DNA from 2 places in the Arthrobacter sp. Z1-15 genome. Region 2 is predicted to be linked to the other one. Evidence: predicted binding sites of a transcription regulator. Region 2 holds the regulator's gene; the other holds the start of a gene.
The links. Region 2 encodes HrcA, which represses chaperone genes, less so after heat shock. Its sites were predicted from a motif close to TTNGCACTCGNNNNNNNCGAGTGCNAA; they were not measured.

Region 1 (17,520 bases), 1.8 Mb from region 2:
ATTGAAACAGTGTGTCCGTTGAACCTCTCGGTCCGCGGGACAGCCGGCTCGCCGGTGGTGTGGTCCCGGCCGCAAGGCCGGAACCACGGGGCTGCTAGAAGCCGCCCATACCGCCCATACCGCCCATTTCGTCGCCGCCGCCCATTGCCGGTGCTGCCTTTTCAGGCTTGTCGGCAACTACTGCTTCGGTGGTCAGGAACAGGCCGGCAATGGAGGCTGCGTTCTGCAGAGCAGAGCGGGTCACCTTTACCGGGTCGTTGACGCCGGCAGCCAGCAGGTCTTCGTACTCGCCGGTTGCAGCGTTCAGGCCGAAGCCCTCGGGCAGGCCGCGGACCTTGTCGACGACGACGCCCGGCTCCATGCCGGCGTTGAAGGCGATCTGCTTCAGCGGAGCGTCGATGGCAACGCGCACGATGTTTGCACCCGTGGCTTCGTCACCCTCGAGGTTGAGGTTTGCGAAGGCCTTCAGGCCGGCCTGAATGAGGGCAACGCCGCCGCCGGCGACAATGCCTTCTTCAACCGCAGCCTTGGCGTTGCGGACAGCGTCCTCAATGCGGTGCTTGCGTTCCTTCAGCTCAACCTCGGTGGCTGCACCGGCCTTGATGACTGCAACGCCGCCGGCCAGCTTGGCCAGGCGCTCCTGCAGCTTCTCGCGGTCGTAGTCCGAGTCGGAGTTCTCGATCTCGGCACGGATCTGGTTGACGCGGCCCGCAATTTCCTCGGGATCGCCGGCGCCTTCCACGATCGTGGTCTCGTCCTTGGTGACAACAACCTTGCGTGCCTTGCCCAGCAGGTCCAGCGTGGCGTTTTCCAGCTTCAGGCCGACTTCCTCGGCAATAACCTGGCCACCGGTGAGGATGGCGATGTCTGCGAGCTGGGCCTTGCGGCGGTCGCCGAAGCCCGGGGCCTTGACGGCAACGGACTTGAACGTGCCGCGGATCTTGTTAACAACCAGCGTTGCCAGGGCTTCGCCCTCAACGTCTTCGGCGATGATCAGCAGCGGCTTGCCGGACTGCATGACCTTCTCCAGAACGGCAACGAGGTCCTTCACGTTGGAGATCTTGGAGTTCACGATCAGGATGTACGGATCCTCAAGGACCGTTTCCTGGCGCTCGGCGTCGGTCACGAAGTAACCGGAGATGTAGCCCTTGTCGAAGCGCATGCCTTCGGTGAGCTCTAGCTCGAGGCCAAAGGTGTTGGACTCTTCGACCGTGATGACGCCTTCCTTGCCGACCTTGTCCAGGGCCTCGGCGATCAGGTCGCCGATCTGCTGGTCACCGGCGGAGATGGAAGCCGTAGCGGCGATCTGCTCCTTGGTTTCGATCTCCTTGGCAGAGGCCAGCAGCTCGGCCGTGACGGCCTCGACTGCCTTCTCGATGCCGCGCTTCAGGCTCAGCGGGTCGGCGCCGGCAGCAACGTTGCGCAGGCCTTCCTTCACCAGTGCCTGGGCCAGGACGGTTGCCGTGGTGGTGCCGTCGCCGGCAACATCGTCAGTCTTCTTGGCAACTTCCTTGACCAGCTCGGCGCCGATCTTTTCGTAGGGATCGTCGAGCTCGATCTCCTTGGCGATGGAAACGCCGTCGTTGGTGATTGTGGGGGCGCCCCACTTCTTCTCAAGGACCACGTTGCGGCCACGCGGGCCCAGGGTGACCTTCACGGCGTCGGCGAGGATGTTCAATCCGCGCTCAAGGCCACGGCGTGCCTCTTCGTCAAATGCAATGATCTTGGCCATAACGGCTTTCGTCCTTCCGGAACAGTCATGCTGGGTGCTTAGATGTTGCATTCCAGACTGCGGTGCCCGCGACGGACGGGCCGTGAGGGTGCGATCTCTTTACGCACCCGCAGGCCCTCACCTCAGTGGCTTGCTGTTTCACTCAACGCCGACCGCATTTAGCAGTCATACGGCAAGAGTGCTAACTCAATAATTAGCACTCTCACACACTGAGTGCAAGCGATCACGACTCTCCGACGTCCGGGTCACAGGCAACATTCCCCGGGTGCCGCCCATCCCTGGAGATCCCCTGACACACCAAACGGCGGCATCCCGGGAGCGGTTGCCGCCGTTGGGGTTCGCGCAGGTGCCAAAAGCGCCGCTAAACGGCTCGCACATCCTCCGCCTGGGGGCCTTTCTGGCCTTCACCAATTTCAAATTCCACCCGCTGGCCTTCTTCGAGGGTGCGGTACCCCGAGGCCTGGATGGCGGACCAGTGCACGAAAACGTCCGTTTGGGCCTCATCCAGCGTGATGAATCCGTAGCCTTTTTCCCCGTTGAACCATTTGACGATCCCCTGCGCCATGTGCATTTCTCCAACCTTGTTTGCTCGTGCGTTCCGCCAACGTGGTCGTGGCGGAGCGGACCGGCGCACAGGCGGTCCGGGTACAGCGGATACATGCTTGCTTCGGACCGGCGTCGCACGGCTGGCACTCACTTTAGCCAGCGTGATGCAGCTCACAATTACTGCGGCAGGATCGTTATGGAGTTTTTACGTTCGGGCAGTATTCCCGGCTACTGGAATCCCGGGCCGGGAACTACGGTCACCAGATTGAATTCGGCAGATTCGGCGAGCGTGGGGATCCCCAGAGTTCGTGAGAGCTCCTGGGCATTCGGCAGCTGCTCGGCACCGTTGTAGAAGATGATCGACGTCTGGAGAGGCGTTCCGCCCCAGTTTGCGACCTGCGCGGTGGCCCAGCCGTCGCCCGCAATCCGCGCGGAAAGATTCGCGCCGAGCCCTCCGATCCCGCTGGCATTAAGCACCACCACGGGCTGGCTGCGGTCCACCGCGGCTTCGGGGGTGGGCGACGGCTCGGGCGTCGGGGAATCGCTCGGCTCGGGCGTTGGCGACGGCTCGGGCGTCTCCGACGGCGCCGGCTCCGCTGACTCGGTCGGGGCAGGCTCGGCTTCGGTGGGCTCGGGTTCCGGGGTAACCGCCGGCTGGGACGAGTCGGACACCGGTGCCGGGGCAGCGCCGTCCTGCCCGATGCCCAGCCGCGGCAGGACAAAGAAGGCCGCGAGGCCCAGGATCAGGGCCAGCACTCCGACGGTAATGATCAGGCCAAGGCTGCCGGACCGCGACGGAATCAGCCGTTCGCGGTGAACGCCCTGGCGTGATGACGTCTCGGGAACCTTGTCAAACTCATCCCGGGGGTATTTGCTCATGGTGAGGTATCAGTCCTTGGTATCAGGTGGCGCCGGTTAGACGTCAGAGCCTGAACGACGGGCGGTGCGCGCGCGCTGACGGGTTGTACGTAGTCTACGCAGTCTCTTGACCAGCATCGGGTCGTGAGCCAGGGCATCCTCGGTGTCGATCAGAGCGTTCAGCACCTGGTAGTAGCGGGTGGCGGACATGCCGAACAGCTCCCTAATGGCCTGTTCCTTCGCCCCGGCGTATTTCCACCAGGCCCGCTCCAGTGCGAGCATCTGCTGTTCCTGTTCCCCGAGCGGACTGTCGGGGTCAACCGTGCCGTCCAACGAGAAGGCTTCGGTTGTTTCGGCCACAGGATGCTCCCAGATCGGTTGTCGGTTTCCCTCTCTATGCTAGTTGGGAAATAACAGGCTTGTCATTCGGCGGGCTTTCTCCGCTGAACGCCGGGGGTCCCCCGGCCGCTCCCCCAGCCGCAGGCCCGGCTGCCCGCACCGCCGGATGTGGGAAACAGCACCGGGGGAACGCCGTTGTGGGCTATGGTCTGATGCTATGTTTGCGAAGCTCGGAACCCGGACGGTGGCAGCACTGCTGCTGGTTGCCTTCACCTTTGCCGGGGCGTCGTGTTCAAACTTTCCAGCAGATCCGGAGGGGACACTGGACCGTGTCACGGGCGGCACCCTTCGGGTGGGCGTATCCCACTCCCCGCCGGCCACGGACGTTGGCGGGGCTGAACCGGCGGGCACGGAAGCCGACCTGGCCCGGGATTTCGCCGAGTCCCTGGATGCCGGTGTTGAATGGGTCGAGGGCGGCGAAGAGTACCTCATGGAGGCCCTCAAGCAAGGCGACCTGGACCTGGTGATCGGCGGGCTGACCGAGTCAACCCCGTGGACCGACAAAGCGGCGGTGACAAGACCCTATGCCGAGAGCACCAACCGCTGGGGAGACTCAGAGAAACATGTACTGGCGGCGCCGCTGGGCGAAAACGCGTTCCTTTCACGCCTTGAACAATTCCTGGCCGACAGGGAGGCCGGCAAATGACCAGGCAGCAGGGACGGACCGAACTGCCCCAAGAGCAATCTGACGCACTTCGCCGCGCCGTGCGGCTGGAGTGGATAACCATCGGTTTCCTTGCGGTCACCGTGACTGCCGTCTTCCTGGTCATGGGCAACTCCCAGGCCATGCGGGCAGCCTGGATCGAGGACATGCTCTCCTTCATCCCGCCGCTGGCCTTCCTGCTCGCCGTCCGCCTCGTGGCCCGGCCGCCGGGCACCCGCTACCCGTACGGCTATCACCGTTCCATCGGCGTCGCCCATCTGGTGGCGGCCGTGGCGCTGACTGTCATGGGGTCCTTTCTCATCTATGAGTCGGCGACGGGGTTGATGAAAGGCGAGCATCCGCCGATCGGCACAGTAGAAATCTTCGGAAGCCAGATTTGGCTGGGCTGGCTGATGATGGCAGTAATGGCGGTGACCACCATCCCTCCGGTGATCGTCGGTCGAATCAAGATCCGCCTCGCACGGCAGCTCCACAACAAGGTCCTGTATGCGGACGCCGACATGAACAAAGCCGATTGGATGACCGCGGTGGGTTCCATCGTCGGGGTCGCGGGAATCGGGCTCGGTTTCTGGTGGGCTGATGCAGCCGCCGCCCTCTTCATCGCCCTGAGCATCCTTCGCGACGGGCTGCGCAACATGCGCGGGGCGGTCACCGACCTCGTGGACACGGCGGCTACCACCTTCGATGAAGCGGAGCCGCACCCGCTGGCGGAAGAAGTGACGGGCTATCTGCACGGGCTGCCGTGGGTGGAGGCAGCCGGGGTGCGGATGCGCGACCAGGGCCAGGTCTTCCATGTCGAAGCCTTCGTGGTGCCCGTCAAGGGCACGCCCCTGTCACTGTCCCGGCTGGCAGAGGCACGCGAGGGCTGCGCCGGCATCGATTGGAAGCTGGCCGACACGGTGGTGATTCCCGTGCAGAACCTGCCGGAGGAACTCGGAGGCCGCAGCGGCGTGCATCAGTCGGGCAGCGAGGAATGACGCGCAAATACTTCCGGACCTAGGGTGGAAACGTGAGCTCTAATGATCCGACACTCTTTTCACTGCCATCCGCCGCCGAGGGACCCGGGTCCGGCTCCGGCTCCGGCACGGAGGGAGAACCGTTCCCTTTCGCGGCTCCAGCGCCGCTGACAGACTTCATGGCACCGGATTGGGCCAGGGCCCTGGCCCCGGCCGCCCCGGAACTACACCGAATCGCAGGATTCCTTGAGGAGGAGCGCCGCTCCGGCTTTCCCGTGCTGCCCGCTCCGGGCCATATTCTCCGGGCATTTTCCCGCCCGCTTGCTGACGTCAAGGTCCTGCTGATTGGCCAGGATCCCTACCCGACTCCCGGCCACGCCGTCGGTTTGTCCTTCTCGGTGGACCGCGGCGTGCGCCCGCTGCCGCGGAGCCTGAACAACATCTACAAGGAACTCGACGCAGACCTGGGCATCCCCCCGTGCCCGCACGGCGATCTCAGTGCCTGGTCCGACCAGGGTGTCCTGCTGCTGAACCGGGTCATGACGGTCCGCGCCGGCAGCGCCGGGTCGCACCGGAGGCGCGGCTGGGAGCAGATCACCGAACTGGCTGTCCGCGCCGTGGCCGGCCGCCGCTCTTCCGACGGCAGCCCCGTCCCTTTGGTGGCTGTCCTCTGGGGCAACGATGCACGGTCCATCGTTCCGCTGCTGGAAGGCACACCCCGGATTGAATCGGCCCATCCAAGCCCGCTTTCCGCGTCGCGCGGGTTCTTCGGCTCCCGCCCTTTCAGCCGCACCAATGAACTGCTGCAGGAGCAGGGAGCACAGCCGGTGGACTGGCGGCTGGACGCGATACGGTAGGAGAAACCCTTTACCGAGGAGACCAACCCGCATGCCTGACCCTTCCGTGCCCGCCGAGAAGCCCGCGCAGGACGTGCCCCGCCGGGCCCGCCCGCTGCTAACCCTCGAGGTCCTGCGGCGGGAACAGCTGACGCCTCACATGGTCCGCATTTATGCCGGCGGTCCGAACTTCGGCAGTTTCACCGCCAACGGCTGCGCCGACGCCTACTGCAAAATCTGGTTTGGCCCGGACGGCAAACCGCTGGACGGGACGTCCGACCTCGAGTCCCTTCGGAGTTCCTTTCCCCGGGAGGAATGGCCGGTGTCGCGCACCTACACGGTCCGCAGCGTGAACCCTGCCGCCCGCGAGCTGGCCATTGATTTTGTGGTGCACGGGGACGAAGGCCTGGCCGGCCCGTGGGCCGCACAGGCTAGAGCCGGTGAAGCACTGACGTTCTCGGGGCCAGGGGGTGCGTTCAATCCCGACCCCGACGCCGGCTGGTATCTGTTCGCTGCCGATGAATCCGCCCTGCCCGCCACGGCTGCGGTGCTGGAGGCCCTGCCGGCCTCCGCCGTCGGGCAGGTGTTCCTGGAGGTGGGCGGCCCCGAGGACCGCCAGCCGCTCACGGCGCCGGAAGGCATCTCCGTGACCTGGCTGTACCGGGGGGACACGCCGGCGGGAAACACCGGCATGCTGGCGGCAGCCGTCTCGGCCGCGCCTTGGCCAAGCAACGACGTTCAGGTCTTCGCGCACGGCGAGCGGGAGGCAATGAAGGCCCTGCGGGATGTCTTCTTCACGATGCGCGGACTGGAACGCCGGCAGGTGTCGCTGTCCGGATACTGGGCTGCGGGGCGCACAGAAGACGCATTCCAGGCAGAAAAAAAGACCCCGGTCGGCAAAATCCTCTAGATTCTTGCCGTCCGGGGCCTTTCCGCCGGCTGCCTACCGGCGCCGGTTCCGGCGGTCATTGCCGGACAGGTTTCGCGTCAGGGGCCGGGCGAGGTTGTCGCCGAACACCACGCCGCCGGCAATCGCCAGGATCACCGTCAGCGCATTGAAGATTCCGACGGCGCCGGCGGTGAAGTCGTCGGTACCGATACTCAGGCCGTACATGGCGCGGAAGATGCTCAGCCCGGGGAACAGGAAGAGCACTGCCGGAACAGCAACGATCAGCTGCGGCGCCCCCATTCGAAGCGCGATCATCCGTGCCACCATGCCGATGAAAATGGCAGCGACGGCCGGCGTGAGCCGGGGGCCAACGCCCACCATTTCCGACAGCTGGAACACCAGGAAGCCCGCCGCTCCGGTCAGGACGGTGGGCAGCACCAGATTCATCGGAGACTGTTCCACCACGCAGATCGTGCCCAGCGCCACGGCCAGCAGCAGCATGGTCACCGCGAAGGGGTACTGCGAGGCGGCAACGTTGGTCACGTCCAGCCTCGGCATGCCCGCCAGCGCCCCCACAACAAGCGCGACGGCGATGCCTGCCACCAGCGCTCCGAAGGTCAGGAACGCTGACAGGAAACGTCCCGAAGCAGTAACCGGGAACCCGTTGATCGCATCCTGCACGGCAGAGACCAGCCGGCCCGTCGGCAGGAGCAGCAGGATCCCGCCGGCCACCACAATGCCCGGAGAGATCGGCACGTCGAAGGACCAGAACAGCATGGCGATGGCGGTGACGACAAAGCCGCTGGCAGCGGTGCTGAAGAAGTCCGGCACCCGCCAGCGTCCCAGCAGCCGCTGCAGGAGACTGACCAGGACGGTACTGAGGAAAGCCACCAGCGAAGCCAGCGGTCCGCCGCCGATGAAGCCCACAATAGCCGCGGCAAACACGCCGGTTGAGGCCGTCACGGCCCACCTCGGGAACGGCTTCGGCTGATGGGTGATCTCATTCAGCCGGTTGGAAGCTTCGGCGCGCGAGATTCCGCCGTCGATAATGTCCGTCACCAGCTGGTGGACCAGCCCCAACCCGGCATAGTTGTTGGTCCACGAGCGCACCACGCGCATGACCGTGATGGGCGTCTGGTCCTTGGGCGAGTAGTTCAGCAGCACCGACTGGTTGGTGATGTCCACCTCGATGCTCTCCAGGCCAAAGGCAGCGGTCACTGCGATGATCGCCGTCTCCACTTCAAGGGCACCGGCACCGTAGCGGAACATGGTTTCGGCCAGGCTGAGGGCCAGGTCCAGGGTCTTCCGCGCCGATGCATCCGGGCCCGCGGTTCGCACCAGGGGGTTGGCGTACGGGGAACCTGCCAGCCGCTCCACGATGGACATGGCCTGGGTGGGAGGAGTCTCTCCCTGCACCAGCTTGCGCAGCATCCGGCGGGCCGCTGCCGATGAGCGGTCCTGCTGCCGGGCTGCGCTGGAACTCGTGCCGTGCTGCCCCGGCACGGTCTTGCGGGCGCGCGGCTTCCGCGGCGGCTGCGCCGTCTCTGACGGCTGGGCAGACTTGCCGCCGCCGAACCCTCCGGAGGGCAACCGGATGCGTCCTGTACCCGTTCCGCCCGAAGTGCCCTTGACGGGAGTCTGCATGACGGAGGTGGTGGGCGGCGGCGGTTTGGGACGGGTGCTCCTGAGCCCAAAACCGCCGGGGCCAGTGGGCAGGCCAGCGGTGCCGGCGGACCCGGAGCCCTTCGGCGCTTTGCCGGGAGCGGCAGGGCGCCGAATCTTCGCGCCGGCGGGTGCTTTTTTGCTTCCCCCCGCGGCCTTTGGCCCCTGCCCTGAAGGCTGGTTTCCGGAAGTTCCACCGTTGCCGGGAGACTGGATAACCGGTATCAGCCCCACCATCGGATCGGGGTTCTGTGCAGGCTTTTGGCGGTCTGCATCGGACGTGTTTTCCAAAGGACTCACCCTTTCGCCTCTGTTGCCTGAATCCCGTTCAGGCTTTTGCTGTTAGTAAAACGGCTGCTGGTGACGGCGCCAGTAGATCTGCCGCGCGACGCGTTCGCCGATCGTGTTCCAGATCTTGTACCGCACCGGGTCCAGCACCAGGTCGTAGCAGCCCACGAAGTCCGTGACGGTCTTCGAGAAGCTGGTCTTGAAAAGACCCAGGCCGTGGTGGGGGTGTTCCTTGTTTTTCAACTGGTCGCTGGGAGGCGTCCCGCAGAAGTCATACTCCTCGATTCCGAAGTCTTCCTTCAGCTCGGAGATGGCCGTCCACTGGACCAGGTGCGAGTCACCGTACTGGCTGCGGCGGGGCTTGGACCCCCCGTCCTTGTAGGTGCCCTTCTTTCCGTAGGCGATGACAAAGGCACCTACGGTGGGCTCGCCGTCTTCGAAGGCGAAGTAGAACCGGCCCTGGCCTGCTTCCACGAAGTTGGACCAGAAGCGGTGGTAATACTCGTAGGAGCGCATCCGGGCCGAGGAGCGGTCCTCGATGTGGCTCATCAGTTTGTACATGGTGCGCATGTTCTCTTCGGTGGGCTCCACCCGGCGGACGTCGGCGCCTTCCCGGATTGCCCGGCGGACAGCGTTGCGCCCGCGCGAGGAGATGTTCTTCAGGACCTGCTCGATGTCCGGGGTGGTGTCCAGCAGCGCAGTGGAGTCGTTGGGCTGCAGGTTGAAGGTCTTGACCAGGCCGGCACCTTCGAACTGGGCCCGCACCTGGGGGCTGTCGACGATGTCCGGCTCCACTTTCACGGCAAACACGTTTCGCTTGGATTCCTTGATGAACCGGCGCAGCGCGTCGAGGACCTCCGGCACATGCGAGGGCTCAGCAACATCGGGGCCCTTGATGAGGTACCAGAGGCTGCCCAATCCGGGCACCTTTTTTTCGATTGCCAGGTTGTATGTCGTATAGCCGCGGCCGGTAAACACCAAGTAGATGGGATTCCATCCGTGGTGAGATTTAACCTCCGCGTAGGACGCGGACTGCAGCACGTTCCCGCCGCCCGGGTTGGACTGCACGTGGCTGTCCCATTTCTCTTTTTCCTCGGCGGTGGCCAGGCGTGCACTAAAGTCTCGCAAAATACCTCAACTAATCGCTTGATCGCTTGATCGCTTGCACCATCTGCGGCTGGTCCCCTGCGGAACCCGCACCACGGGCTCCGGACCGTCCTCAAGTCTATCCGCTGGGGGGATCACTCAATGAAATTTCCCCAGAGGGTCCCCTGTGAGTTCCCCCGTGCTCCCGTGCACGCAACTGCAGGCCAAACCAGCGTCAGCCCTCGGCGCCGCAGGCCGCAGCCCTGCCTGGCCGGACGCTCCCCGGAACAGGCAGTTCCGCCCATCTCCCTGCCCGCCCTGCGGGCCCGGGGCGAGGGACAAACGAGGCGGAGGAACACAGGAGCCTGTCCGCCCCGGCTACACTAAATGCAAACACATGAACTTTGCGGGGATGGGGAGCACCATGGGACAGCGGCTGGAACTCGGATTGGACACCTTCGGTGATGTCACCTCGGACGCCGGAGGCGAACGGCTGCCGCAGCACCAGGTGCTGCGCAACGTGGTGGCAGAGGCGGTGCTGGCCGACTCGGTCGGCATCGATTTCATTGGCATCGGAGAGCATCACCGGGAGGATTTTGCCGTGTCGGCGCCGGAGGTGGTCCTCGCCGCGATTGCCGGGCAGACCAGCCGGATCCGGCTGGGCTCGGCGGTCACCGTCCTGAGCTCCGACGATCCGATCCGGGTCTTCCAGCGGTTCTCAACCCTCGACGCCGTTTCCAACGGCCGCGCCGAAGTGATCCTGGGCCGCGGCTCCTTTACGGAGTCCTTTCCGCTGTTCGGGCTCGAACTGGCGCAGTACGACGAGCTCTTCGAGGAAAAGCTGGAGCTCTTTGCTGAACTGCGCCGCGAAACCCCGGTGACGTGGAGCGGCAACACGCGGGCCCCGCTGCAGAACCAGCGGGTCTATCCCCCCACCGCCGGCGGTGAGCTGCCGGTGTGGATCGCCGTCGGGGGCACACCCCAGTCCGTGGTCCGGGCGGCCCACTACGGGCTGCCGCTGATGCTGGCCATTATCGGCGGCGAACCGGCAAGGTTCGCGCCGTTTGTAGACCTGTACAAGCGGGCGCTGGACCAGTTCGGCCGACCCCTGCTTCCTGTGGGCGCGCACTCCCCCGGTTATGTCGCTGCCACTGACGAGCAGGCGCTCGAGGAGGCTTGGCCGCATTTCGAGCGGATGCAGAACCGGATCGGGCGCGAGCGCGGATGGAGCCCCACCACCCACAGTGATTACCTCGCGTCCGCCGGCCCGGACGGAGCCCTGTTCATCGGCTCCCCGCAGACCGTTGCCGCCAAGATCGTTCGAGTGGCCCGGGAGCTGGAGCTAAGCCGTTTTGACCTTAAATACAGCCTGGGCACCCTGCCGCACGAGCTGTTGATGAACTGCATCCGCCTGTACGGCACCGAGGTTGCACCGCTGGTGCGCGAGCAGCTGGCCTAGCGGATCAGGCCGACGCCGGGAGGAACCAGCGGATGCGCGGTTCCTCCTCGGCCAGGCCCGCCGCCTTGTCAATGAGCTTCCGATCCTCTCCGGTGATGCGCTCCTGCTCCTGGCGCAGGTATTCGCGCCAGGTCGCGACGTCGTAAATCTCGCGGAACTGGCGCGCATCCGTCACCGAGTGGACCAGCTCCCAGTCCCGCGCGCCGGTGCGCATCCGGGAGAGACGCACCTCATGCATGAGCTGAACAAACTCCGCAGCCTTCCCGGGAGCCAGTTCATAGGCGATGAGAATGGTGACCGGCCCGGCGTCGGGGGCCGGCTCCTGTGTCGCCTCGATCCCCAGGTCAGCTTCCGCGATGCTGCGGTCCAGCCGGCCGGTGCGCGGCAGCAGCGGCAGCACGGTGACGCTCAGCCCCGCTGCCCCCAGGACGGCTCCCGCCGCAGCCAGCACCGGTGCGTAGCCGTAGGCGGTGGCCAGGGAACCCCACACGACGGCGCCAACCGCCTGCGCCCCGGTGGTCACCATGAGGTAGACGGAAAGCCCGCGGGCCCGCACCCACTCCGGCAGCGTGAGCTGCATGGCGCTGTTAAGGATGGACAGGGTTGCGATCCAGGCGATGCCGGCGAAGACCAGCAGAACTCCCAGCACAGGCGCCGGCAGGAAGCCGGCGGCAAAAGCCGCGGCGCCAAAAACGGCGGCTGCCAGTCCCAGCATCAGGTTGTCATTGATACGGTCTTTGACCTTCGGCAGCAGGATGACTCCCGCAACGGCGCCGATGCCCAGCGCACCCAGCAGCAGCCCGTAGCCTGCGGAACCGAGCCGGAGGTGCCCGTTGACGGCCACGGGGAGCAGTGCGTACAGCGCACTGGCCGGAACCATGAAGAGGGCGGTCCGGAGCAGCACGCGCCGGATGCGCGGGGCCGCCCTGATGTAGCGCATGCCCGCGGCCAGCGCTTCCCGCATCCGTTCGGGATCCTCCGGCTCCGGCGGCGCCCGCCAGATGTAGACCGCAACCGCTGTTCCCAGAAAAGACACGGCGTTGAGGCCAAACACGAAGGCCGGACCGAAAAAGGACACGAGCACCCCGGCCAGTGCCGGCCCCACCGCACGCGCTCCGTTGACCGCCATGCTGCTGAGGGCGGATGCGGACCTGATTTCCTCCCGGGGCACGAGCTCGGGAGTGATCGCCTGCCAGGCAGGCTGGCTCAGGGCCACCCCGCAGCCGATCAGAAAGGTGTACAGCAGCAGCGAGTCCGGATCCAGCAGATCCAGCGCAGCAATCACGGTCAGGACAGCCGCGGCACCGGCGGCGAAAAGATTGGAGCCCAGAATGAGGCGCCGCCGGTTGAACGCATCCGCCAGGACCCCCGCAATGAAACCAAGCAGCAGGGACGGTGCCAGGTTGGCCGTCTGGACCAGGGACACGAGGGCGGGGTTGGAACTGTTTTCGACCAGATACCACTGGGCTCCCACGGTCTGCATCCAGGTGCCGATGCTCGACCCGATATTGGCAAGCCACAGAATCAGGAACATGCGGCGGCGCAGCGGCGCCCAGGGAGATGCCGTGTCCATCGGGATACCTCCGTCCGGACGTGCCGGTTCAGATGCGCTGGTTCAGATGCGCCGTTCAAATACCCCGGTCAGACCACCCGGGGAAAATCTGCCCATGCCTTGCGGAACCGCTTGCGTGCGCTCTCCCCGCGTTCTTCCTCCAGGGCGTGCAGCCGTCCGTAGGTGAAGCCGTTGGAGCCGGCACCGGCCGCGGCGGCACCCAGCCGGCGCAGGTAGTCCCGGCTAACGACGCTGTCCTGGTATTCGCCGAGGATCTTTTGCACATGCTCAGCGCCGGCGGCCAGTTCGGCGGAACCGGAAGCCCGCACCGGCTGGGCAACCTCGGCGGCATAGCGCAGCCGCTTGGCATCCTTGCGGGCGTCGTGCAGTGATTCCGACCGGTGGTCCTCGCTGCGGGCCTCGCGGGCGTCCCGCACCTGCCGGTGCAGGCGCTTGCGGCCGCGGCGCAGCATCCGACCCGCGGTTTGGGCAGCCGGTGCCTCTGCTGCGGCCGTAAATTCGGGGCTGCCGATCACCGACTCAAGCCGTTCCAGCAGGCGCCGGTAACGGTCGCCGTCGAGCACGCGGGCCACTTCCGCATGAGCCATGCGATAGTCGCCGAGCAGTTCCTCGGCAATGCGCTGCTGCACCGGCCCCATCACCAGTTCGGCAGGCTGGGTTCCGACAAGAGCCTGCAGCCGCGCGCGCAGCACCTGGGCGTCGCGGGCCGCACCCAGGACCCCGGCAAACCATTTGAGTTCGGTGCGCACTTCGTGGGCCGGCTCCGGTGCAAGCACTTTGCGGTAACTCGACAGGGCCGAACGCATCCGCCGGGTGCTGACCCGCATCTTGTGCACCGCGTCTGCATGGTCTGCCCGTACGCGCGGATCCTCCGCCAGCATGGCCAGGAACTGATTCCGCAGATATGCCAGCAGCAGGAGTCCGGCGGGACCCTCTGGCTGCGGAGGCCCGAGGCTCAGGGCGCCGACCCGCACGGCGGCCTGCTGTGCAGCAAGGCCACCCTCGGGGCGGGGCTCGGCGGCAGCGACGACGGAATCCGCTCCGCCGCTGAGCCGTGGCGTATGCAGCGGGGTTTCCGGGTCCTGAGGGGTGGGCATGGCTCAGTATAGGGCCGGGAAACGGCGCAACGGCAGGGGTTTGTGCCGCGGCAGGGGGAAACAGTCCCGCATCGCTGTTCCGGGTGCAGCTCCGGCGGTAGCATCGCGGTACCGTGCCGCTGTCCGGCCCGCCCGCCCGGCGGTAACCGCTGCAGGCTGAAATTCCGACGAGGAACATTAGGGCCGTGTGAAGCGATATGAGATTCGTAAAGCTGGGAAGTTCCGGAGCCACGGTGTCGGCTGTCGGTCTCGGGTGCATGACCTTCGGTGACCCCAACCACGGCAACCACGGCTGGACGCTGCGGGCTCCGGAGTCCAGGCCCATCCTGCGCAGGGCCCTTGAACTGGGAATCAATTTCTTTGACACGGCCAACGTCTACTCCTCCGGCGACAGCGAGGAAATTACGGGGGCCGCACTGCTGAAGTATGCCCGGCGTGATGAAGTGGTGATCGCCACCAAGGTCCACGGCGAAATGATGCCAGGTCCCAACGGCTGGGGCCTCTCGCGCAAACACATTCTGTGGCAGGTGGACGAGAGCCTTCGGCGCCTGGGCACCGACTACATTGATCTCTACCAGGTTCACCGCTGGGATGCCTCCACCCCGCTCGAGGAAACGCTGGAAACACTCGACGGGCTGGTGCGGTCGGGGAAAGTCCGGTACCTGGGCGCCTCCACCATGTATGCCTGGCAATTCGCCCGGGCGCTCACGCTGCAGCAGGCCCACGGCTGGTCTCGGTTTGTGACCATGCAGGCGCATTACAACCTGGTTTACCGCGAAGAGGAACGGGAAATGATTCCCCTCTGCAGTGCCACCGGCACCGGTGTGCTGGCCTATTCCCCGCTGGCCCGCGGGCGGCTGGCGCGGGACTGGCAGCAGGGAAGCCGGCGGCAGTCCCAGGACGCCCTGGGACACTCCCTCTATGCGGGGCAGGACGTACCCAACCGGGCCGTCGCCGACGCCGTACTCGCCGTAGCGCAGCGGCACGGCGTGACACGGGCCCAGGTTGCCCTGGCCTGGGTCCTCACCCACCCGGCGGTGACGGCCCCGGTGCTCGGTGCCACCGCCGCCGGGCATCTGGACGACGCCGCCGCGGCCCTGGACCTGCAGCTCACGCCGGAGGATCTGGACGAGCTGGAGCAGCACTACACCCCCCGGCACGTGGCAGGTTTCTAGCCCTTCACTGCTCCGGCAACCAGGCCGGAGGAGATGAAGCGCTGCAGGAACAGGAACAGCGCCATCACCGGCAGGGCGGCCAGGACCGCACCGGCGGAGAAGACACCCCAGGTGCGCGACTGGCTGTCACCCACGAAGGAGTAGAGGCCCACCGCCAGGGTCTGTGCTTCGGGGTCGTTCAGGACAATGGACGCAATCAGGAACTCGCCGGTAGCGGTGATGAAGGACAGCAGCCCCACAATCGCCAGGATGGGCGTGACCAGCCGCAGGATGATCGTGAAGAAAATCTGGATGTGGCTTGCTCCGTCGATGCGCGCGGCCTCGTCCAGGGACTTCGGAACCGTGTTGAAGAACCCGTACATCAGGTAGGTGTTCACGCCGAGGGCGCCGCCGAGGTAGACCATGATCAGGCCGGTCTGGCTCCCCAGGCCCAGCCACGGCACGACGTCGGAGATTCCGCTCAGAAGCAGGAAAATCGCCACAACGCCGAGCATCTGCGGGAACATCTGCAGGAGCATCAGGCTCAGCAGGCCGAAGCGGCGTCCGGTAAAGCGCATCCGGGAGAAGGAGTACGCGGCCAGGGCACCCAGGAACACGGTGCCGGCGCTGGTAATGAGCCCGACGACGAGCGTGTTCAGGAACCACCGGGCGAAGGGCTTCTGCGGATCCGAGAACAGGTCCACGAAGTTGTCGAACTCGATGGTGGAAAACAGGCCGCTTGCCGAAACCAGGGTTCCGTTGGAGCTGAGCGCGGCGGAGAGCACGTATGCCAGCGGGAAGAGCGCAAAAACGCCCATGACCAGGCCCACCAGGTGCCGCCACCCCTTGTCCCGGAACCATGCGCCGAAGGGTTTGCGGGGTTGTGCAGGGCTGGCCGGGCCGGCGTTGGTCCGAGCCGGGGTCAATGTCGAGTTGCTCATGAATTCACTTCCTCCAGCGCCTTGGTCTGCCGGAAGCTGACCGCGGAGATAACTGCCACGATGATGAAGATGATGACGGCCAGCGCGCTGGCCAGCCCGTAGTCACGTCCGGACCCCTGGCCGAAGGCCACCTTGTAGACCAGCGTGATCAGCAGGTCCGTGGCCCCGATGTCCATGTTGGTGTCGGTGAACCTGGGCCCGCCGCCCGTAAGCATGAAGATCACGTTGAAGTTGTTGAAGTTGAAGGCAAACGTCGAGATCAGCAGCGGTGCGGTGGAGACCAGCAGCAGCGGCAGCTTGATGGAGCGGAAGATCCGCCACGCGGATGCCCCGTCCATGCGGGCGGCCTCGTTGACATCCTCCGGCAGGGACTGCAGGGCGCCGGTGCAGACCAGGAACATATAGGGGAACCCGAGCCACGTGTTCACCAGCAGCACACTGAATTTCGCCAGCCAGGGGTCGGTCAGCCACGGGATGTCGGCGCCGCCGAACAGGGTGGCGTTGATGAATCCGAACTCCTGGTTCAGCATTCCGGACCAGACCAGGCCGGCCAGGAACGCCGGGAAGGCGTAGGGCAGGATCATGATGGTGCGGTAGATCTTTTTGCCGCGCAGGTTTGGATGGTTGAAGGTCAGAGCCAGGAACAGCCCAAGACCGAAGCACAGCAGCACCGATCCGAGCGCAAACGTGAAGGTCCATACGATGACGCTGAGCAGCGGCCCGCGGAGGTCCGGATCGGTGAAGGCCCGTTCGAAGTTCTCGAACCCCACCCCCACCTTCCACCCGGTGGCGAGGCGTTCGCCGTCGGCGCTCACAAAGGATCCCTCGCCGCCGTCCGTATAAACGGTGCCGGTCTCGGTATCCGTGAAGGTGTCCGCCGCTTCGTCGTAGACCAGCACCGGTTTGAACACGTAGGCATTGGAACCGTCGGCGGTCTGCAGGACGCCGTCGTCGAGGTCATCGGAGAGCGGAACCTTGATGTCGGTGATTTCCTGCTGGACGGCAAGCAGTTCGTTGAAGCTCAGGGTGCGGTACCCCTCGGCTGCCACAGCTTTGCCTGTGCCGCCCATTTCGGCGCCCTCAGCCTCCTTGAGCGGTTCACCCGTGGTGCCGATCCGGACGCCGGCGTCGGGATCGGTGACCAGAAGGGACAGGACATCGTCCTTTTCCACCACGGACACCTGGTATGCCGGAGAATCCGGAACGCGCTTCTGGGCGCTCATGGAGATGGCTGAAACGGCGTCGTCCTTGCTGCTGTTGTGCCCGTCGCCGTAGTTGGTGAAGGCGATATAGCCGCTGTACACCACGACAAAAACCTGGAAGACCACCAGGAACAGGACTCCCGGTGCCAGGTACTTGGCCGGCAGGCCGCCGCGGCGG
Region 2 (9,358 bases):
TGGCCGACCGCATGCTCCAGTCCACCGGCGTCGTTGAGCATCGGAACATGAAGGCCCAGTACCTGGACCGGATGGATATCGAGCGTGAGCGCGGCATCACCATCAAGTCCCAGGCGGTTCGCATGCCGTGGGAACTCGACGGCGAGTCCTACGCCCTGAACATGATCGACACCCCGGGCCACGTTGACTTCACCTACGAGGTCTCCCGCTCCCTGGCCGCCTGCGAAGGTGCAGTGCTCCTGGTGGACGCCGCCCAGGGGATCGAGGCGCAGACACTGGCCAACCTGTACCTGGCGATGGAAAACGATCTGACGATCATCCCCGTCCTGAACAAGATCGACCTTCCGGCAGCGCAGCCCGAGAAGTACGCCGAGGAACTGGCGAAGCTGATCGGCGGCGATCCGGCGGACGTCCTGAGGGTCTCCGGCAAGACCGGCGTGGGCGTTGAAGCCCTGCTGGACCAGATTGTCCGCGAGATTCCGGCACCGGTGGGCGACCCCGACGCTCCCGCCCGGGCCATGATCTTCGACTCCGTGTATGACACCTACCGCGGCGTCGTTACCTACGTGCGCGTGGTGGACGGCAAGCTCTCGCCCCGGGAACGCATCCAGATGATGTCCACCCGGGCCAGCCACGAACTCCTGGAAATCGGGGTCAGCTCGCCGGAGCCCACCCCCTCCAAGGGCCTGGGAGTCGGCGAAGTCGGCTATCTCATCACCGGTGTGAAGGACGTGCGCCTGTCCAAGGTTGGCGACACCGTCACCAACCTGGCCAAGCCGGCAGAGAAGTCCCTCGAAGGCTACGCCGATCCGAAACCGATGGTGTTCTCCGGGCTGTACCCCATCGACGGCGCCGACTATCCGGTACTGCGCGACGCGCTGGAAAAGCTGATGCTCAATGACGCCGCGCTGGTGTACGAACCCGAGACGTCCGCTGCGCTGGGCTTCGGCTTCCGGGTGGGTTTCCTGGGCCTGCTGCACCTGGAAATCACCCGCGAACGGCTCGAGCGCGAGTACAACCTTGACCTGATCTCCACCGCACCCAACGTGGAGTACGAGGTGACGCTCGAGGACAAGAAGGTGGTCACGGTGACCAACCCCAGCGAGTACCCCGAAGGCAAGATCAAAGAGGTCCGCGAGCCGATGGTCTCGGCCACGATCCTGGCGCCGAACGAGTTTGTGGGCGCCATCATGGAGCTGTGCCAGGCCCGCCGCGGAGTCCTGGGCGGCATGGACTATCTCTCCGAGGACCGGGTGGAAATCCGGTACCGCCTGCCGCTGGCCGAGATTGTTTTCGACTTCTTCGACATCCTCAAATCCAAGACCCGCGGCTACGCCTCGCTGGACTGGAAGGCCGACGGCGAACAGGTTGCCGACCTGGTCAAGGTGGACATCCTGCTCCAGGGCGAACAGGTGGACGCGTTCAGCTCCATCACGCACAAGGACAAGGCGTACTCCTACGGCGTGATGATGACCGGCAAGCTCCGCGAGCTGATTCCGCGCCAGCAGTTCGAGGTGCCCATCCAGGCGGCCATCGGCTCCCGCATCATTGCCCGCGAATCCATCCGCGCCATCCGCAAGGACGTGCTGGCCAAGTGCTACGGCGGCGACATCAGCCGCAAGCGCAAGCTGCTCGAAAAGCAAAAGGAAGGCAAGAAGCGCATGAAGATGGTGGGCCGCGTTGAGGTCCCCCAGGAAGCCTTCGTGGCAGCGCTTTCCTCCGACGAATCCAAGGACAAATCCAAGAAGTGACACCCAGTGCACTGCCCCTCGGGGATCCGGCCCCCGCTGACGGACTGCTGCCCGCCCAGGCGGCGGAAGGAGCGGAGAACCGGAAGTTCGGGCTCTACGTCCACATTCCGTTCTGCTCCGTCCGCTGCGGGTACTGCGACTTCAACACCTACACCGCCACCGAGCTCGGCGGCGGCGCCTCCCAGGCGGCCTACGGCGGCACGGCGGAGCAGGAAGTGCGCTTCGCTGCCCGCGCGCTGAAGGCCTCGGGGCTCCCGGACCGGAAGATGGGCACCGTCTTTTTCGGCGGCGGCACCCCCACCCTGCTGCCCGCGGAGGATCTTGCCGGGATCCTGAAAACCGCCGTGGACATGTGGGGGCTGGAGCCGGGAGCCGAGGTCACCACCGAGGCCAACCCCGATTCGGTTACCCCGGCCTCGCTGCAGCTGCTGGCCGACGCCGGCTTCACCCGCGTCTCCTTCGGCATGCAGTCGGCCGTTCCGCACGTGCTGGCGGTCCTGGACCGCACCCACACGCCGTCGCGCGTTCCCGAAGCCGTGAAATGGGCGCGCGACGCCGGCCTGAAGGTGAGCGTTGACCTCATCTACGGCACGCCGGGGGAGTCCCTGGCGGACTGGGAAGTCTCCGTCCGCGAGGCGCTGAGCTACGAACCGGACCACATCTCGGCGTACGCGCTGATCATCGAGGACGGCACCAAGCTGGCAGCGCGCATGCGGCGCGGCGAAGTGCCGCCGATCGACGACGACGACCACGCGGACAAATACCTCATGGCCGACGAAATGATGACGGCGGCCGGACTGTCCTGGTACGAGGTGAGCAACTGGTCCCGGACCCCCGCCGACCAGTGCCGGCACAACTTGGCCTACTGGCGCAGCGACGACTGGTGGGGCATCGGCCCCGGCGCGCATTCGCATGCCGGCGGCGTGCGCTGGTGGAACGCCAAGCACCCCACCGCCTATGCCCAGCGGCTTGCGGCGGGGGAATCACCGGCGGTGGGACGCGAGACGCTCGACGCCGAAACCCGGTACGTGGAAGATGTCATGCTGCGCACCCGGCTGGCCGAGGGGCTGGAGCTGTCCCGGCTGAAGGACTCCGGCCGGCTCGCCGTCGCCGGGCTCATGGCTGACGGACTGGTGGACCCGAAGGCTGCACTCACCGGCCGTGTGCTGCTCACGACGAAGGGCCGCCTGCTCGCAGACGCCGTCGTGCGCCGCCTGCTCCCGGACTAGACGGATCCGGCGGGAGCTGAAGGCAACCGCTTAGCCAGGCAACAACCAGGGATAATGCAGAACAAAGGACCCCGGGCGGCAGCAGTGCCGGCCCGGGGTCCTTTGTGTGTCTGCGGAGGGTTACTGGATGCGGCGCAGGTTCAGCCGGTACCGGTAGGGGCGCCCGCGGTTGACCTCGATGCCGGCGACAACCGAGGAAACGGCAATGGCAACCCAGAGCAGGGCGTTCAGGATGGCGAAGACCCAGCCGATTCCGGGAATGAAGGACAGCAGCCAGGCCACCAGGGCAATGATGGTGGGAGGGAGGGTGAAGTTCAGCGCTTCCTTGGATTCCTGCGCGGTGAACGGGCCGCGGTCACGGAAGACCAGGTAAATGATCAGGGACGGAATGAACCCCAGGATGCCGCCGAAGTGGGCCATCGTGGCCCACTGCCGGTCCTCGGAGGCAGTCAGGGGCAGGGCAGTGGCCGGAGCGCCCTGATAGGCGGGACGAGCGCCGGAACCCCGGTCGTCGGACTGGGGGTGGTGGTTCTGACGTATGTTCGACACTGCTGTTTCCTTTGTGACTCTGGACGCCTGGTCGGTTCGGTTTACTGCCCTACATCTCATCTAGGTTACTGGCAACCGGGCTCCGTCCCGGCACGCGGGGCCGTGCGCGGGTCGCTACGGAACGGTCAGGAAGTCGATCACTTCCTCCACCCGGCCCAGCAGGGAGGGCTCGAGATCGGCGTATGAGGTGACTGCGCCCAGCAGTTTCTTCCACCCCACGGCCACGTCCGTGTGGTCCCGGTGCGGCCAGCCCAGGCCTTTCAGGATGCCCGTTTTCCAGTCTTCGTTCCGGGGGACAACCGGCCAGGCGGAGAGGCCGATGGTCTGCGGTTTGATGGCCTGCCACACGTCCACGTACGGGTGCCCCACGATGAGCACGTTTCCGCGTGCACCCGGATGCTTCATGGCCTCGGCGGCAATGCGGGACTCCTTGGAACCGGCCACCAGATGGTCCACCAGTATTCCCAGCCGTCGCCCCGGGCCCGGATTGAAGTCCCGGACGGCAGCGTACAGGTCATCCACCCCGTGCAGGGGTTCGACGACGATGCCCTCCACACGGAGGTCGTCGCCCCACACCTTCTCCACCAGTTCGGCGTCGTGCTTGCCTTCCACCCAGATGCGGCTCGCCCGTGCCGTGCGCGCCCGCACGTTGTCCACCCGAAGGGAACCCGACGCCGTTCGCCGCGACGCAGGTGCCGCGGCCTTGACGGCGGGCACCACTTCCACCGGTTCGCCGTCGAGCAGGAAGCCGAAACCCAGTTCGAAGGACTTGGTTTTCCCCCGGCGGTCCTCCAGCACCATCAGATGCAGTCCGCCGGACTTCTCCACCCGCACCACCGCTCCGACCCAGCCGCTCTGCACGTCTTCGAGCACCAGGCCCGCCTCGGCTCCGACTTTGGGAAGTGTTTTCCGGGCCGGAGCACTGATGTCCTGCGGCCCCCACGAAAAGTTGGACACTGGTGTTTTCCTCGCTTTGGTTGGTCCGCTGCAGCCGGCAAGTGCACGTCCGGCAGCAGTGCGGCACGGGCCACTCAATGCTAGCAACGACCCCGATCCGTATTAGACTTAGCACTTAGGCATGGTGAGTGCTAACCGGGAACGCTCCGGGCACACAGAACATACGGCCATCAGCGAGGGAGGGAAAACCATGAGTGAACCACGCAGACTCGAGGTGCTCCGGGCCATTGTTGAGGACTATGTCCATTCGCGCGAACCCGTTGGCTCCAAGGCCCTCGTGGAGAGGCACCAGCTCGGCGTCTCCAGCGCAACCATCCGCAACGACATGGCGGCCCTTGAAGAAGAGGGGCTGATTGTTGCTCCCCACACTTCAGCCGGCCGCATCCCCACCGACAAGGGCTACCGGCTGTTTGTCGACCGGATTTCGGACGTGAAGCCGCTCTCGGCGGCCGAGCGAAGGGCAATCCAGACCCTGCTGGAGGGCGCCGAAGACCTCGACGACGTGATGGAACGGACCGTCCGCCTGCTGTCGCAGCTGACCAACCAGGTGGCCGTTGTGCAGTATCCGCATCTGGGGAACGCACGCGTGCGGCACATCGAGTTTGTCCTGCTCGCACCTGCCCAGGTGCTGGTCGTCCTGATCTCAACCACCGGCCGGGTGGAGCAGCGCGTCATCACGATGCCGGACCAGGTCGCGGAACAGGACCTCCTGGAGCTGCGGCAGCATTTCCTCGCCGCGCTGGGCGGGACCCCGCTGACCCGTATCACCGGGCAGCTCGCCGAGTGCCTGGCAACGGTTCCGGCGCAGAAGCGGCGCAACGCCGGGGCACTGGCCCGCTGCCTCGAGCAGCTGGCCGGAATTAACCGCGAGGACCGCATGGTGATGGCGGGAACCGCCAACCTGGCCCGGTCCACCGTAGACTTTCCCCTGACGATCGGCCCGATCCTCGAGGCACTTGAGGAACAAGTGGTCATGCTTCGGTTGTTGTCCGAAATGGAGCAGGACGCCCGGGGTGTTTCCGTCCGGATCGGACGCGAAAACCCCCACGGTTCCTTGTCGGAGGCATCAGTGGTGGCCACCGGCTACGGACCGGATTCCTCGGCGAAGGTGGGTGTGCTGGGTCCAACCCGCATGGACTATCCCAACACCATGGCGACTGTCCGTGCCGTGGCCCGCTACCTTTCCCGGATACTGAACAACTAGAAAAACGTTAGACAATACAGCAGCAGTCGCCGGTGGCCGGCCCGCCTGAGGGCGGCCGGCCACCGGCGGAAGTCTTCGAAGCGAAGAGAACACCGCAGAAGCGGAAACTGCAATTACAGGAAGCGATGTGCACGAGTGAGCGATCACTACCAGGTCCTGGGCGTTGGACGCGACGCCACGGGCGAAGAAATCAAGAAGGCGTACCGGAAGCTGGCCCGAAAGCTGCACCCGGACGTCAACTCCGCTCCCGGAGCGCAGGACGAATTCAAGGCTGTGACCCACGCCTACGAGGTGCTGGCGGACCCGCAGAAACGCCGCATCTACGACACCACCGGCAATGAAAACGGCAACGACAACGGCTTCGGCGGCGGTGCCGGGTTCGGCGGCCAGGGCTTTGGCTTCCAGGACATTTTCGACACCTTCTTCGGCGGAGCCGGAGCGGGCGGCGGCCGGGGACCGGCCTCGCGCACCCGCCGCGGCCAGGACGCCCTGATCAACGTGCGGATCGACCTCAAGGATGCCGTTTTCGGCACCAACAAGAAGATCGACGTCGACACCGCCGTCACCTGCCCGACCTGCGACGGCAGCTGCTGCCAGCCCGGCACCTCCCCGCGGACCTGCGACATCTGCCACGGCACCGGCCAGGTGCAGCGCGCCGTCCGGTCCATCCTGGGCCAGGTCATGACCAGCGCTCCCTGCGGCTCCTGCCAGGGCTTCGGCTCGGTCATTCCGGACCCCTGCCACGAGTGCGCCGGCGAGGGCCGCGTCCGCAGCCGCCGCACCCTGAACATCAAGATCCCCGCCGGAGTTGCCACCGGCACGCGGATCCAGCTCAGCGGCCAGGGCGAAGCCGGAACCGCCGGCGGGCCCCAGGGCGATTTGTACGTGGAGATCCGGGTCAATGCAGATCCCACCTTCGTCCGCGAAGGTGATGACCTGCATGCCACTCTGACGGTTCCCATGACCGCAGCCGCCCTGGGCTCCTCGATCAACTTCGAGACGTTCGACGGCGACCGCGAGATCACCGTTAAGGCCGGCACCCAGTCGGGCGAGATCACCACCCTCAAGGGGCTGGGCGTCACTCACCTGCGCGGCTACGGCCGCGGAGACCTGCTGGTTCATCTGCACGTTGAAACCCCGCAGAAGCTGGACGCAGAGCAGGAAGAGCTCCTCCGCAAGCTGGCCCAGCTGCGCGGCGAGGAATACGCAGAGGGACGCCTGGCCGGCAGCGGTTCCGGTGTCTTCGCCAGGCTGCGGGACCGCCTGGGCAACCTCTAGCCATGACCAACCCCATCTTCTTCGGTGATCCGGGGGCCGTGCGCGCCGCGGTGCCCGGATCCGTGCTGGTAATCGAGGGGCCGGAGGCCCACCACGCTGTTGCCGTGAAACGCCTCGCCCCGGGCGAGCCGGTGGACATCGTGGACGGCGCGGGGCTGCGGCTAACTGGAACTGTGTCAGCTGCCTCGCCTGCGCGGCTGGAAGTTAGCGTGGAAGCCGTCACCGAAGAGGACGGAGCGGCCGAAACCCTGATACTGGTCCAGGCCCTGGCGAAGGGCGGCCGCGACGAGCAGGCCGTCGAAGCGGCAACGGAGCTCGGCGTGGACAGGGTCATCCCCTGGCAGTCCGAGCGCAGCATTGTCCGCTGGCGTGCGGACAAGGCCGCCAAGGGGCAGGCGAAATGGCAGGGCATTGTCACCGCCGCCGCCAAGCAGTCCCGGCGTTCAGCCGTGCCTTCGGTGGAAGAGCTGGCGGAGTCGAAGGCGCTGGCGCGCCGGCTTGCCGGGATTGACCTGGTGCTGGTGCTGCATGAGGAGGCCGACGGCGCCCTGGTTCCGGCGGTCACCGAGGCGCGCCGGCGCGCAGGGGACCGGCCGCTGAGCATTGCGGTGGTCGTGGGGCCGGAGGGCGGAATCAGCGCTTCGGAAGTGGAGCTGCTGCGCGGCGGCGGAGCCGTGGCTGTTCGCCTGGGCCTGCACGTGATGCGTTCTTCAACCGCGGGGCCTGCTGCCCTTGCCGTCCTGAATTCCGCGCTGGGCCGCTGGTAGGGCCGGGCAGCCGCTGGTAGGACGGGGCCCGGTGCTACTGGGCCGCTGAAGTGACGGTCACGCGCTTGGAATCTTCGTTGGCACGCTCCGTGCCGTGGAAGACGCTCACGCTGTACTCGCCGGCGGGCAGCTCAACGGTAAAGCGGAAGAGCGAGGGTCCGCCGGTGGAGGCCTCGAGTTCGGCGTAGCCCCGAGCCACGGCCTCTCCCGCGGGCCGGCCGTCAACGATGGGCTCCACCCGCCAGGACAGCTGCCCGCCTTCGGGCACGGCCGTACCCTGGACCGTGAGGCTGGGCTGCGTGCTGTCGCCCTCCTGCGGGTCGATGATCCAGATGGGTGCCATGAGTGCCGGGTCCCGCTGCTGAGGGCCCTCCAGGACTTCATGGCCGAAGGCCGTGTATCCCGCCTTGCCGTCCACCAGCAGCACTACTGAGGACTGGTGGCCAACGGTGGTGAGCCCGGCGTTGGAAGCTGCTGCGGTGGCGGTGTAGACCAGCTGCTGGACCGCGCGGTGCGCCATTCCTGCATCCATGGACGTTCCAAAAGCATCCTCGGAGATATCCACGGTGATGACGTTCTTGCCCGAGATTGAGGCGGAAACGCTGCCGGCCTTCTTCCACGGATTGAAGTAGTCGGGGTCCGACGGCGCGCCCGAGGTCATGGCCAGAACTGCTTCCCCGATGGGGTCGCCGTCCTTCTCTGCAGGCTGGAACTCCCGGTAGAGGTGTACGTCAGACCCGTTCAGGCCCAGCCAGTACACCGGGATGCGGCCCGGGGCGGGCTTGCCCTCGGCCGGAGGAGGGGCGCTCAGCGGAGCGGCAACAGTGCTCCCCGCAGCATCTCCGAAGGAGATGGGCATCGTAGTGGTGGGGGTAGCGGCGACCACTCCGCAGCCGCTGAGGAGGAGCGAAGAGACGGCCAGCAGTCCGAGGTATCCACGGCGGCCCGGCTGCGCCAACCGGCGTTTTAATCCCATTCAGTCCTCCTTTCGCAAAACGGTCGCTTCCCAGCTTGGCACATGCCAAACGCCGGATCCGCGGTCTTGACCTTCCTGCGACCGGACTGAGACCCGATTGATACCGGGCAGGGGAAGCGTGTTCCCGGCCGCACTGCCTCCCGGTTCACCGAAGGCGGAAATCAGGGCGGGCGCAGCGGGGCAGCATCAAGTAATATTGGACTGTCTGTCTTAACACCGGCGGGCACGCTGGCCAGGAACACGTGCAGGCCGCATGCTCGTTCACAACATTCTGCAAACAACACACTCTCCAAAAGGGGCGATGAAAGGCCTGCGAAGGCCGAATATATGACTGAATCCTCAGGAATTGGCACCATCGGGCTGGATCAGCAGACCATTGTCTTTGATTCCACTGAACACATGGTCCAGTCACTGGGTGCCAATGACGAGGCACTCAAAATCATCGAGGCCGCTTATCCGGAAGTCAGCCTGCACGTGCGGGGCAATGAGCTTTCGATCTCCGGTCCGGCACCCGCGGTGGAGCGTACCCACCGGCTGGTCACCGAGGTACGGACACTGGCACGCAGCCAGACCAAGGTCACCCCGCAGCTCCTTGAACAGCTCATCACCATGCTCAGGGACCAGAGTGCGTCGCGTCCGGCGGAAGT

Region 1: the regulator HrcA is predicted to act here: its motif matches at 1,891-1,917, upstream of groL (chaperonin GroEL).

The regions. Positions count from the first base shown of each region.
Region 1 is NZ_CP096454.1:486,397-503,916, reverse strand. It holds gene groL (chaperonin GroEL) at 95-1,732, opposite strand; gene M1D40_RS02425 (cold-shock protein) at 2,094-2,297, opposite strand; gene M1D40_RS02420 (LytR C-terminal domain-containing protein) at 2,507-3,157, opposite strand; gene M1D40_RS02415 (DUF3263 domain-containing protein) at 3,194-3,496, opposite strand; gene M1D40_RS02410 (transporter substrate-binding domain-containing protein) at 3,693-4,181, shown strand; gene M1D40_RS02405 (cation diffusion facilitator family transporter) at 4,178-5,176, shown strand; gene M1D40_RS02400 (uracil-DNA glycosylase) at 5,209-6,012, shown strand; gene M1D40_RS02395 (siderophore-interacting protein) at 6,044-6,901, shown strand; gene M1D40_RS02390 (threonine/serine exporter family protein) at 6,935-8,524, opposite strand; gene M1D40_RS02385 (lipid II:glycine glycyltransferase FemX) at 8,885-9,958, opposite strand; gene M1D40_RS02380 (LLM class flavin-dependent oxidoreductase) at 10,341-11,375, shown strand; gene M1D40_RS02375 (MFS transporter) at 11,380-12,948, opposite strand; gene M1D40_RS02370 (CHAD domain-containing protein) at 13,017-14,045, opposite strand; gene M1D40_RS02365 (aldo/keto reductase) at 14,243-15,220, shown strand; gene M1D40_RS02360 (sugar ABC transporter permease) at 15,217-16,140, opposite strand; gene M1D40_RS02355 (ABC transporter permease subunit) at 16,137-17,520, opposite strand, start outside.
Region 2 is NZ_CP096454.1:2,324,633-2,333,990, reverse strand. It holds gene lepA (translation elongation factor 4) at 1-1,751, shown strand, start outside; gene hemW (radical SAM family heme chaperone HemW) at 1,748-2,980, shown strand; gene M1D40_RS10655 (DUF4870 domain-containing protein) at 3,101-3,520, opposite strand; gene M1D40_RS10650 (DUF3097 domain-containing protein) at 3,644-4,486, opposite strand; gene hrcA (heat-inducible transcriptional repressor HrcA) at 4,677-5,690, shown strand; gene dnaJ (molecular chaperone DnaJ) at 5,826-6,968, shown strand; gene M1D40_RS10635 (16S rRNA (uracil(1498)-N(3))-methyltransferase) at 6,971-7,735, shown strand; gene M1D40_RS10630 (GerMN domain-containing protein) at 7,770-8,711, opposite strand; gene M1D40_RS10625 (PhoH family protein) at 9,039-9,358, shown strand, end outside.